3 regions of the Pseudoalteromonas sp. SD03 genome follow, and region 1 is predicted to be linked to each of the others. Evidence: predicted binding sites of a transcription regulator. Region 1 holds the regulator's gene; each other region holds the start of a gene.
The links. The regulator FliA, encoded in region 1, starts transcription of late flagellar genes. The targets are predictions, from matches to a motif close to CTAAAGNTNNNNNNNNNNNNGCCGATA.
Positions count from the first base shown of each region.

Region 2: a site for FliA is predicted at 1,912-1,938, ahead of pomA (flagellar motor protein PomA). Genes of this name have one in related genera too.
Region 3: a site for FliA is predicted at 1,821-1,847, ahead of ABZP26_RS15095 (DUF5610 domain-containing protein). Genes of this name have one in related genera too.

Region 1 is NZ_CP162514.1:2,529,951-2,534,240, reverse strand. It holds gene flhF (flagellar biosynthesis protein FlhF) at 1-897, shown strand, start outside; gene ABZP26_RS11865 (MinD/ParA family protein) at 890-1,750, shown strand; gene ABZP26_RS11860 (RNA polymerase sigma factor FliA) at 1,777-2,487, shown strand; gene cheY (chemotaxis response regulator CheY) at 2,528-2,911, shown strand; gene ABZP26_RS11850 (protein phosphatase CheZ) at 2,928-3,695, shown strand; gene ABZP26_RS11845 (chemotaxis protein CheA) at 3,710-4,290, shown strand, end outside.
Region 2 is NZ_CP162514.1:852,716-857,005, forward strand. It holds gene dxs (1-deoxy-D-xylulose-5-phosphate synthase) at 1-440, opposite strand, end outside; gene ispA ((2E,6E)-farnesyl diphosphate synthase) at 556-1,443, opposite strand; gene xseB (exodeoxyribonuclease VII small subunit) at 1,446-1,688, opposite strand; gene pomA (flagellar motor protein PomA) at 1,992-2,759, shown strand; gene ABZP26_RS03985 (flagellar motor protein MotB) at 2,762-3,682, shown strand; gene ABZP26_RS03990 (hypothetical protein) at 3,830-4,290, shown strand, end outside.
Region 3 is NZ_CP162514.1:3,242,977-3,247,266, reverse strand. It holds gene ABZP26_RS15110 (thiol:disulfide interchange protein DsbA/DsbL) at 1-90, shown strand, start outside; gene ABZP26_RS15105 (DUF523 domain-containing protein) at 153-605, shown strand; gene trmA (tRNA (uridine(54)-C5)-methyltransferase TrmA) at 615-1,712, opposite strand; gene ABZP26_RS15095 (DUF5610 domain-containing protein) at 1,877-3,001, shown strand; gene murI (glutamate racemase) at 3,068-3,856, shown strand; gene ABZP26_RS15085 (RNA-binding protein) at 3,819-4,290, opposite strand, start outside.

The DNA of each region.
Region 1 (4,290 bases):
ATTCGTCAACTATTAGAGCACCAAGTATCAGGTTTAATGCAGCAAGATATGGCACGTCGCGACCCGACCCGTGCATGTATGATTGACCGCTTAGTCGGTATGGGGATAGAGAAAAATGTTGCTGAGCAAATGGCATGTTTTGTACCAGACGATGTGTCTCGCCAACAAGGCTGGAAAGCTTTATTGAATATGGTTGAAGATCAAATGCAAACTACGAACAACGAAATACTTCGCCAAGGCGGTGTTTTTGCGTTAGTCGGGCCTACAGGCGTGGGTAAAACCACCACAGTTGCAAAACTGGCAGCATTGGGTGCACAAAAATACGGTGCCGATAAAGTAGCGCTTATTACTACCGATACTTACCGTATTGGTGCTTATGAGCAGCTAGCAACGTATGGTCGTATTATAGGTTGTGGCGTTAAACAAGTTAAAGATGCAAATGAATTAGCAGAAGTTTTATACCATTTACGAAATAAACGTCTAGTCTTAATTGATACAGCGGGAATGAGTCAACGTGATTTACGCTTAACCGAGCAGTTAAACACCTTAATGCGTAATCAGCGTGTTGATATACGTAGTTATTTAGTATTAAGTGCGACGGCGCAAATTAATGTATTACAAGAAACAGTAAGGCACTTTAAAAAAGTACAGCTAAGCGGATGTATTTTTACTAAACTTGATGAGTCATTGAGTTTAGGTGAGATTATTAGTATTGCGATTCAAAATCGTCTCCCAATAGGGTATCTTACTAACGGTCAGCGAGTACCAGAAGATATTAGAGTGGCAAATGCCGAAAAACTAGTAAAAAAAGCTGAGCAATTGTATTTAAAAAGAATAAAAGCACAACAATCACGACACCAATCAGTGGCGTCGAGCACAGTAGAGATGTATGATTAACACAGTTTTAGATCAAGCAAGCGGCCTTCGCAAAATGAGCAAGAATAATAATAACGGCGTAAAAGTTATCGCTGTCACCGGCGGCAAAGGTGGAGTGGGTAAAACGAACGTATCCCTTAACACGGCAATCGCGTTAGGCCAACAAGGCAAACGTGTGCTTGTACTAGATGCTGATTTAGGATTAGCGAATTGTGATGTGATGCTTGGACTGCGCGTTGAGCGTAATTTATCTCATGTTTTATCGGGCGAATGTGAACTTGATGATATTTTAGTCGAAGGTCCCGCAGGCATAAAAATAGTGCCTGCAACATCGGGTTCGCAAAGTATGGTTGAGTTATCACCCTCAGAGCACGCTGGACTTATTCGTGCATTTAGTGAACTTAACACCGACTTTGATATTTTAATTGTTGATACCGCTGCGGGTATTTCCGATATGGTGCTGAGTTTTTCTCGCGCAGCGCAAGATGTGGTTGTGGTGGTATGTGATGAGCCTACATCAATTACCGATGCCTATGCTTTAATTAAAGTACTTAGCCGTGAGCACGGCGTTTATAAATTTAAAATTGTTGCCAATATGGTGCGTAGTTTACGCGAAGGGCAGGAATTGTTTGCAAAACTTTCAAAGGTTACCGACCGATTTTTAGATATATCAATGGAGTTGGTTGCAACGGTTCCATATGATGAAAATATGCGCAAATCAACGCGCCGCCAAAAAGTAATTGTTGAGGTTTTTCCTGGGTCGCCTGCTGCAATTGCTTTTAAAACACTGGCTACAAAAATTGCTAAGTGGCCAACACCTAGTCAAGCCTCGGGTCATTTAGAGTTTTTCATTGAGAAACTAGTTAGTAACTAACAATGACTATACCGGTGAATAGAGCTATGGGATATCAGTCAACACAAAATTTAAATATGATTGTTGAAAAGCATGCCTCATTAGTCAAAAAAGTGGCGTGCCATTTAATTGCTCGTTTACCGGCAAGTGTGCAGCTAGATGATTTAATTCAATCGGGTATGATTGGTTTAATTGAAGCTTCAAAAAACTTTGATGCAAGCAAAGGCGCAAGCTTTGAAACCTTTGCCGGTATTCGTATTCGTGGTGCGATGATAGACGAAATGCGCCGAGGCGATTGGGTTCCACGTTCAGTTCACAGAAAAAGCCGTTTGGTTGCAGAAACTATTGTTGCGCTTGAGAACAGTTTAAACCGTGAACCTAAAGATAGTGAAGTTGCTGAAAAACTTGAAATTTCGCTAAATGAGTACCATCATATTTTAAACGATGTAAATGTAAGCAAAGTGTTAGGTATTGAAGACCTTGGTATAGATGACGATGTGATTACACCTCATGGCCAAGATTTAGCACTAGACAAACCGTTCAATAATGTTAAAAATGAACGGTTTAATGAGTCTTTACTCAGTGCAATAAAGTCGTTACCTGAAAAAGATGCAATGGTGCTTTCTTTGTACTATAACGATGAGATGAATTTAAAAGAAATTGGGCATATACTCGATGTAAGTGAATCGCGTGTAAGTCAGATACATGGTCAGGCGATGATTAAGCTTAAAGCAAAAATCAATGACTGGATAAACTAGAAGTAAGTAAATAAAGGTTCAGGCCTCACTGGAGGATGTTTTGGATAAAAACATTAAAATTCTTGTTGTTGATGATTTCTCAACAATGAGACGTATTATTAAAAACCTGTTGCGCGATTTAGGTTTTACCAATGTTCAAGAAGCAGATGACGGGTCAACTGCTTTGCCTATGTTGCAAAATCAAGCGTTTGATTTTGTTGTAACAGATTGGAATATGCCAGGCATGCAAGGTATTGATCTTTTAAGGGCAATTCGAGCTGATGAAAAATTAAAGCATATTCCTGTTTTAATGGTTACAGCAGAAGCTAAAAAAGAACAAATAATTGCTGCGGCCCAAGCAGGTGTTAATGGTTATATTGTTAAACCATTTACTGCAGGTACATTGAAAACTAAATTAGAAAAAGTGTTCGAACGCTTAGGTTAATGAGAGGGAGAGGCTTATGTCAGCACCTGCTGCGCCTCAGATTACTTTAGAACAAGCTCGCCAGTTAGTTGTTTTTTTAGAAAATGGTGAGCAAGATAAAGCGAATCAGTTAATTTTAGAAACAGCTTCACAAGAGCAATCACAGTTATTTGCTGAGGTGGGTAAGTTGACGCGTCAACTGCACGAAGCTTTAAAAAGTTTCGAGTTAGACACGCGTTTAACAGACATTACCACTGATGCCATCCCTGACGCAAAAAAACGCCTTAACTATGTCATGGAAATGACAGAAAACGCAGCCAATAAGACAATGGATGCGGTTGAAGCAAGCTTACCATTAGCACAAGAAATCGCTGACGAAATAGCTGATATCAAGCCAACGTGGGATCGTTTAATGAACCGCGAAATAGAGCTTGGTGAGTTTAAATCACTTTGTCATAGTATTGATAAGTTTATGAGCAGTTCTCATCACAAAACCGATGAGTTACAAATGCTGATGACTAATGTGCTGATGGCTCAAGACTATCAAGATTTAACCGGTCAGGTTATTCGCCGTGTTATTGAACTTGTCCGTGAAGTTGAAGAAAGTTTAATTCACCTGTTAACTGCATTTGCAGCGCAAGGTGGTGAGGTTGAACCAACTGAACAACCAGAAAAAATAGAAGATCCCATTGTTGCACAAACACTAGCAGGTCCCGAAGGGCCTATTATTGATAAAGAAACGCGTAATGATGTTGTATCTGATCAAGATGAAGTTGATGATCTATTATCAAGTTTGGGCTTCTAATAGGAGAGTACTGCATGAGCTTTGAAGTCGATGAAGATATTTTACAAGACTTTTTAGTAGAGGCCGGAGAAATCCTTGAGCTTTTATCTGAACAGTTAGTAGAACTGGAAAACAACCCAGATGATACTGAGCTACTAAACGCAATATTTCGCGGTTTCCACACTGTAAAGGGTGGCGCTGGCTTTTTGGCTATGACAGAGCTTGTTGATGCATGTCATGGTGCTGAAAATGTGTTTGATTTACTGCGCCAAGGTGTAAGAACAGTTAACTCTGAATTAATGGATGTGATTTTACAAGCACTGGATACCATTAATGAAATGTTTGCCACGATTAAAAATCGTGACCAGCCAGAGCCTGCTGATCCAGAATTACTTGCAGTACTTCACAAACTTGGACAGCCACCGACAGCAGAAGAGCTTGCCGGCGATTCTGTGGTTGAAGATATAGCTCCTGTGGAAACTCCATCGGTAGAGCCTGAACCAGTTGCAGAGCAATCGAGCAACGATGCTGAAGAAGACCCGTTTGCTTTTGATGAATTATTTAGCGGCCCAGATAGCAGCAGTACTGAGTCTCAGATTGATGAAATAACCGAAGA
Region 2 (4,290 bases), 1.7 Mb from region 1:
ACTGTTTTACGCCCTTTGCCTTCTTTTTGTGCAGCAATAGACATACCTAACGCCGCAGAAATTGAGGTACTTGAATGGCCAACACTAAAGGTGTCGTATTCACTTTCATCTCTAAAAGGGAAAGGATGCAATCCGTCTTTTTGGCGAATGGTATGCATTTGATCACGACGGCCAGTCAGTATTTTATGCGGATAAGCTTGATGACCCACATCCCAGACCAAGCGGTCTTCGGGTGTGTTGTATACATAATGTAGTGCAACGGTAAGTTCTACGGTTCCTAAACCAGACGCTAAATGGCCGCTACTTTGCGATACCGAATTGAGTAAATAGTCACGCAATTCATGGCTAAATGCAGGAAGCTTATCTTGTGCTAAGTCTCGCAAGTGGGCTGGTTCGTTCACCAAATCAAGTAATGGATACTTGCTGCTATCAAGTGTCATGGTTTTTTATATATCCTTCGCTAATATTAACCCTCCTCAAAACAAACGAGGTTTAAAAGGCGGCTTAATATTCAGTAATAATTTTATACTAAGAGTTAATACGTTTTAGCTGTATTTAATGGTCACGTTCAATTAAATAGTTAGCCAATGCAGCTAAATCTGTTGTGTCTGCGTCAATGTTAGCTAATGCCTCATGGGCTTGTTGTATTAAATTTTGTGCTTTTTGCTTAGCGCCTAGCATACCTAATAAAGCGGGGTATGTCGCTTTATTCGCTGCAATATCTGACCCTTGTGGCTTGCCTAAAGTAAGCGTATCGCCCTCAACATCTAAAATATCGTCATGAACTTGAAATGCAAGCCCTATAGCGTATCCAAAAGTTGATAAGTTATCTAAAGTTTGTTGGCTTGTATTAGGGGCGCACAGTGCGCCAAGAGTAATCGCACAATTTATTAGCGCACCGGTTTTAAGTTTATGAATGCGTTCTAACTCATCAACAGTAATAACCTTATCGGTTGCTGCAATATCGCGGCCTTGTCCGGCAACCATACCTTGTAACCCCGATGCATGCGCTAGTGCTGCGATCATTTTTAATTGTGCTTCAGTCGAACATTTAAATTTATGCTTAGCAATAAGTTCAAATGCTAAAGTTTGCAGTGCATCTCCAGCTAAAATCGCTTGTGCTTCACCGTATACAATATGACATGTAGGGCGACCACGGCGTAAATCATCATCATCCATAGCAGGTAAGTCGTCATGAACTAATGAATAACTATGAATACATTCAATGGCTGCGGCAAGTACATCTAAATCACGCTTGTCAGCACCGAGTATTTTACCTGTGGTGTACACTAAAAACGGGCGCAGTCTTTTACCACCATTCATTACACTGTAATGTGTGGCTTCTTTTATAGTATTGTCGCTTTCAAGAGGTTGTTCAAAATAAAGGTTGAGCGTATTAGCTACATCATCTTGAGCGAGTTTTATTTGTTCTTTTATGCTCACGATTATTCCATATCGTTATCAAACTGAGTAAGCGGTGCTTTTTCGTCATTACCCATTAATATCGACACCTTTTGCTCAGCTTGTTGAAGTTTGCCTGAAGATGCGCTCGCAAGTGCAATACCGCGCTCAAATTGCTTTAAAGACTGTTCAAGCGATAAATCACCTTGTTCCATTTCACTGACAATTGTTGTTAACTCTTCTAGTGCTTGTTCGAAACTTAAATTTTCAGGTTTTTTAGTCGCCATCTTTATTTTCAACTTACATAATAAATTTAGACGCCAATTTTAGGGGGAATGCTAAACTAGGTCAAAGAATGATATTGTTTTTTGATAGATAAATGCTGTTGATTGGGTTTTATTGCGTTTCAACGTTATTTTTTAAAATTATTAATTTTGATTAATTAGATTGATTACCTATGTTGATCTAAAATATAACTAATCTTAATTTTACCGTTTATCATAAAAATCACTTAAGTATTTCAGTATCTTGCCGATAAACAATTAATAACAACGCTTGCGAAGAAAAAATATAAAACCTTTGGAGGGAATGTGGATTTAGCAACCATTATTGGGATCCTTGGCGCAATTGGCTTAATTGTCATGTCCATGTTTATGAGTAGTAGCGGTGAAGTCGCTATGTTTTACAATACCCCTTCTGTGGTTATTGTATTTGGTGGTTCCCTTTTTATCGTTTTATCTAATTTTACCATGTCGCAATTTCTTGGCATTGGTAAAGTATGTGCAAAAGCGTTTATGTTTAAAATTGAGCCTCCTGAAGCATTAATCGAAAAAGCGGTAGAATTAGCTGACTCTGCTCGAAAAGGCGGGTTTTTAGCCTTAGAAGAAGCCGAAATCCCAAATCCTTTTATGCGCAAAGGCGTTGATATGCTAGTAGATGGACATGATGCTGATGTGGTACGTGCAACATTACAAAAAGATATTTCGTTAACCACCACTCGCCATGAAATGGGGGCAACCTTATTTAAATCATTAGGTGATATTGCACCTGCAATGGGGATGATCGGTACGTTGATAGGCTTAGTGGCTATGCTTTCGAACATGGATGACCCCAAAGCTATCGGACCGGCAATGGCGGTTGCGTTGTTAACCACATTATACGGTGCATTTTTAGCAAACGTTGTAGCCATTCCTATTCAGGTAAAACTTGAACTGCGTAAAGACGAAGAGGCCATGAATCAGCGCTTAATTTTAGATGCAGTATTAGGTATTCAAGACGGGCAAAATCCTAAAGTAATTGAAGGGATCTTGAAAAATTATCTAGCTGAATCAAAACGCGCAGTCAATACTGAGGAATAATTATGTCAGATGAAGAGTGCAAATGCCCACCTCCAGGACTTCCTGCGTGGATGGGAACGTTTGCCGATTTAATGTCATTATTAATGTGCTTTTTCGTACTTTTACTCGCATTTTCTGAAATGGATGTACTTAAATTTAAACAAATTGCAGGCTCAATGAAGTTTGCTTTTGGTGTACAAAATAAAATAGAAGTAAAAGACATTCCAAAAGGGACATCTGTTATTGCTATGGAGTTTACGCCGGGTAAACCTGAGCCAACTCCTATAGAAACCATTCAGCAACAAACGGTTGAAATGACCCAACAAATGCTTGAGTTTCAGGCGGGAGATGAAAGCTCCGCAGGTGGACGTCAAGAGCAACGTGGTGAAAAGCGAGGTGGTGAATCAAGTAGTACCTCAGAGGAAGTTGCTGCAGCTACGGCAGTGTCTGCTGCTGATCAAGAGCAAATAAATGACTTAGTTAAAAAAATTGCGCAACAGCTTGAAAAGCAAATTATTGATGGGGCTATTGAGCTTGAATCTTTAGGGCAGCAAATCATAATTCGTATTAGAGAAAATGGCTCGTTTCCATCGGGGAGTGCATTTTTACAACCACAATTTAAACCTATCATTCAAGATATTGGCCGATTACTTAAAGATGTACCCGGTGAAATTACGGTGTCTGGTCATACGGATGATTTTCAGGTTTCCAACGAGCTTTACATTAATAACTGGGATTTATCATCTAAACGCGCAGTTGCGGTAGCGAGTGAATTACAAAAAGTTCCAGGTTTTGATAAAACCAGAATGATGGTGGTAGGGCGTGCAGAAACTAGGCCCTTAGTGCCGAACGATTCCCGCGAAGATCGAAGACGTAACCGCCGTGTAGAAATATCAATTTTACAAGGCAAGGCAAAAGAGTCAGCGCCAATTGATGTAAGATAGAATGACTTGGCTATGTACCTTTTTTAGCATAGAATGCAACATTCTTAACAAATGTAATGGGGCGAATATGTTGACTAAGTATTGTAGTATGCCTGGTAACGGCGATGGAACTGATGAAGATACAAAAGTTAAGTAAGGTTATTTAGTTTGCCTGAATGGTTTTTGTATTTTGTAAGTATATTAAGCAAAAGCTGGGTTCTTATTTTGAGTCCGGCTATTTTTATATTCTTTATCCTCAAAGATTATTTAGCTCTTAGGTTCGTTGTTATTACTGCCGCTTTTTTCTTATTTGGCACTGTGACCTACTCAAGTTTAATGGCGTTTGATGATGGTATTTATATATACCGTTACCTTGTATGGGCATTAACAGATATTACTTGGATGGCACTTATTGCTTATTGGGGTCTTAAAGATAAAGTGCATTTGTGGCAATGTGTACTTGGGCAGCTTATTGTTATTGGTGCACCCATTCTTCAATTATTTCGCTTAGTTGACCGACACCTTTGGGATTTATCTTATAGCACTGTGATGTATCAAACATTTATGCCTTTAATAAATATTGCCACTGTTGTTGTCTGCTACCTGCCTCTTTTATATCTTTTTGTTAA
Region 3 (4,290 bases), 710 kb from region 1:
GGTAAATACAAGCTTAACTTAGGTGGCGAGTCAGGCATTTCATCGCCAGAAGATGTAAGCGCACTTATTAACTACTTAGCAAATAAATAAGTAGTTTAGTGAAATAAAAAAGCTCCGAAAGGAGCTTTTTTATTTGGAGAAGAAAATTCATTATGGAAAAAATTTTAATCTCAAGTTGTTTGTTAGGTTTGCCAGTTCGTTATGATGGTAAAGGACAAACAATATTGCACCCTCAACTTAATTTGTGGCAAAAGCAAAATAGATTAATTGTATTTTGTCCTGAGATTGCTGGTGGTTTACTCGTGCCTAGAGCGCCCGCTGAGATAAAGCAAAATCGAGTTATTACAAATACTGCTGAGGATGTAACAAGTGCATTTGAAGCTGGCGCTAATAAAGCATTAGCCCTTTGTAATAAGCATAATATTCGCTTTGCTTTACTAAAAGAGTCTAGTCCTTCGTGTGGCCGTAATACAATTTATGATGGAAGCCATAGTGGGGTGAAAGTAAAAGGCATGGGGCTGACCGCTAAGTTATTGGTAAAGAATCAAGTTAAAGTATTTAGTGAAGAGCAAATACCAGCACTTATCAAGGCGCTGGTATTATAGTATTAGATTTTATTTTTTCTGTAAAAATACACCAGATTCAATATGGTGTGTGTAAGGGAACTGATCAAATATTGCAAAGCGCTTAACCTCATGGGTTTGCGTTAAGTGTTCAAGGTCACGCTCTAATGTGTCTGGGTTACATGAGATATAAATAATATTTTCATAATTAGCCACTAAGTCACACGTAAGCGTGTCCATGCCTGCTCTAGGCGGGTCGACTAAGATGGTTTGGCAGTTGTAACTACTCAAGTCAATGCCATCTAAGCGAGAGAAAGTACGCTCGCCTTTCATTGCCTGAGTAAACTCTTCGCTCGACATGCGAATAATATCTAAGTTAGTTACTTGGTTTTGAGCAATATTATATTGCGCTGAATGCACCGACGATTTTGATATTTCCGTCGCCAGCACTTTATTAAATGAACCAGCAAGTGCAATAGAAAAGTTTCCATTACCACAATACAGCTCTAGTAAATCATTGTTTAGTGGTTTACATAACTCTTGTGCCCACTCTAACATTTTAATATTCACCTTCGCATTAGGCTGAGTAAAGCTATTTTCTACCTGTTGATAGATTAGCTCTTGGCCATTCACCATTAAGCGCTCAGTAACAAAGTCATCGCCCAATTTTTCTTTTTGCTTACGTGCACGGCCAATAAAGTCAATTTTGTACTGGCTACTTAGCTTTTCCTTTAAGGCATTGATCTCAGTTAACCAGTGTTCATCAAGTGGCTTGTGATATAGCAAGCTCACTAAAATTTCACCACTGAGGGTTGATAAATAATCTATTTGAAATAATTTACGACGTAGTACTTCGCAGCCTTTTAAATTATCAATCATCACCTGCATAATTTCACCTACTAAAGGAGCTGCAGGGTCAAAGGTATCAACACGTATTTTATCTTTTGTTTGTTGATCAAACATAATATGAAACAGATCGTCACCATCGTGCCATACTCTAAATTCTGCACGTTGGCGGTAGTTAATGGGCTCAGAGCTAAATACTTCTAACTGTTTTACACCGAAACGTTGAAATTGCTCTGTAATACGCTGCTCTTTTTCATTTAATTGTGCATCGTACTGCGTGGTATCTATATTTATAACTGCCATTAACGGTATAACCTTATCGTTGAGATCTGTTTATCGGCGCTATTGTAGGGAGCGAAGCGTATTTGTCTAGTTTTGATCAAATATAGTGAGCTTTTTTTGAGCATTTTACTACAGTATAGGCTTACTTGGCCGATATAAGAGTAAGTCTAAATAGGAGTCTTCTCATGAAAATAGGTAACTTTAGTTTTGTTCCAAACAGTAATGCTAATAAATACAATACTAATCAAGCAATGCCACAGCCTAAAATAGACTCGCCACTAACTAGTTATCAGCAACGAGGAAAAGAACTGGCTGCTGCCGTATTAGGTGACAAAATGGCAAAAGAACTAGGTTTGCCGGTCGCTGAAACCAAAAAGGACAAACCACTGTTTGATTTTAATGAAGTCGTTAAAAATGTTTTAGACTTTGTAACAAGCTCGGTAAATAAAGCCAAAGCCAATGGTGCTAATGATGAGAAACTACAAGATATACTTAGCCAGGCACGTAAAGGAGTGCAGACGGGTGTTGATGAGGCTGTGGATGAACTAAAAGGCATGGGGGTATTCAATCAAGACCTTGAAGAGGGTATTGATAAATCAAAAGAGGGTATTTTTAGTGGCCTCGATAAATTTGAGCAGAACTTATTTAACCCACAACCTGCAAGCGTTACTGTTAGCCAGGCGCAATATGTAAGTTTAAGCAATAGTGCTGATTATACATTTACCACAGCAGAAGGTGATGAGGTGAGTATTAGCTTTGCAGATGCTTACCAATCGCAATCATCTAGTCGCTATCAAAAAACAGATGATTCACAATCATTTAGTACGCAATTTTCTGAATCCCGTGAGCTCTCTTTCTTGATGTCAGTAAACGGTGAGCTTAATGAAGACGAGCAGCAAGCCATAAATGATTTAATGGCAGAGTTACAAGATGTCAGTAAAACCTTTTTCAGTGGCGATTTAGATAAAGCATTTGAACAAGCCCAAGAACTCAGTTTAGGGAATGAACAGCTGGTGGCATTCTCAATGGACTTACGTCAAAGCAAAACCGTTGCTGCCATTAAAGAGTATGAACAAATTAAGCCAGCATCAGAAAAAGCCATTGCCGAAACTGTTGCCCCTTTTAATGATGATCTAAAATCGGCTTACTCTAAAGCGCAAACCCTAGGATTAGAAAGTCAGCTATCAGGTATCATTCAATGGCTAAATCAAGATCAACAAGAAATAGATAAACTGGTTGATTACACTAACACCATGTTTGAAAACTTAGATAAATTAAACGCCGCTACTGCAAAGCTAGGCACTGAGTAAAACTACTTTCTTTTACAAAAGCCACATGGCAAACTGCCGTTCTTAGTAAAGAGTAGGAATGGTAGTTTGTCAGCGCACATCATGGTATTTGATTCAGGTATAGGTGGAACCACCGTGCTTGAGCATATTCAGCAAAGCATTCCTCATGCTCAATACAGCTATTTTATGGATAATGCATTATTGCCATATGGCGCACAGTCGCAACAAACCATCATTCATCGCCTATGTGGATTGATTCAATTTATTGAAGATGAGTCACTAAATGTCGACTTAATTGTTATAGCCTGCAATACCGCCTCAACATCAGCGTTAAGTTCGGTACGTCAAATTACCGATATTCCTATTGTTGGGGTAGTACCTGCAATTAAACCCGCAGCGCAATTAACGCAATCAAAGCATATAGGTTTATTGGCAACTCCCGCAACGGTATCAAGCCCGTATACTGATGCACTTATAAAAGAACATGCCTCATCGATAACCACAAGTTTATATAGTAGTGTTGAACTGGTTACTTTGGCAGAGACTCTCTTTTTTACCCAGCACTTAGATATCGATAAGTTGCACACTGAGTTAGACCGATTAAATATTAATAAAGATATCGATGTACTGGTATTAGGCTGTACTCACTTTCCTATTTTAGCTAAACCAATCAGTGATTACTTTAATACGCAAGTACAGTTATTAGACTCTGGTGCGGCCATTGCTAAGCGAGTTAGTTCTTTACTCAAATTAAGTGATAATCAAGCAGGCATAAAAAAGCCGCTGCACTATTATGCAACGGCTGATGTATGTAGTGATAAACTAGCGGTTAAGCAAGTTACACTGTTTGATCCGACTCTGAACGATAAGAGTTAGAATCATCTTCTTGTTTTTGTTTTGCTTCACGTACTTTCAAAGTACGTTGTTGGAACTCACTATCGTTTAGCTTAGCAATTGCATTATCAGCATCTGCTTGTGCCATTTCAACAAAGCCAAAACCGCGACGCTTGCCAGTATTCTTATCTTTTAACAAACGAACGTTAAATACTTTGCCTTGCTCTTCAAATAAAGTACGAACTACACCTTCATTTGCACGATAAGGAAGATTGCCAACATAAAGTGTTTTTGTTTTTACTTCGGCTTCTTCTGTACTTACTGATGACATTGCAGCAATAACAAGTCCACCAATTAATAAACCGGCACCGAATAGAAGTGCAGGGTCTAATGCTAGGCTTGCAAGCGCAAACTTAACGATAACAAAACCAACAACAGCAAGAATAACTGCGAAGATAAAAGATTTTTGATCGGGT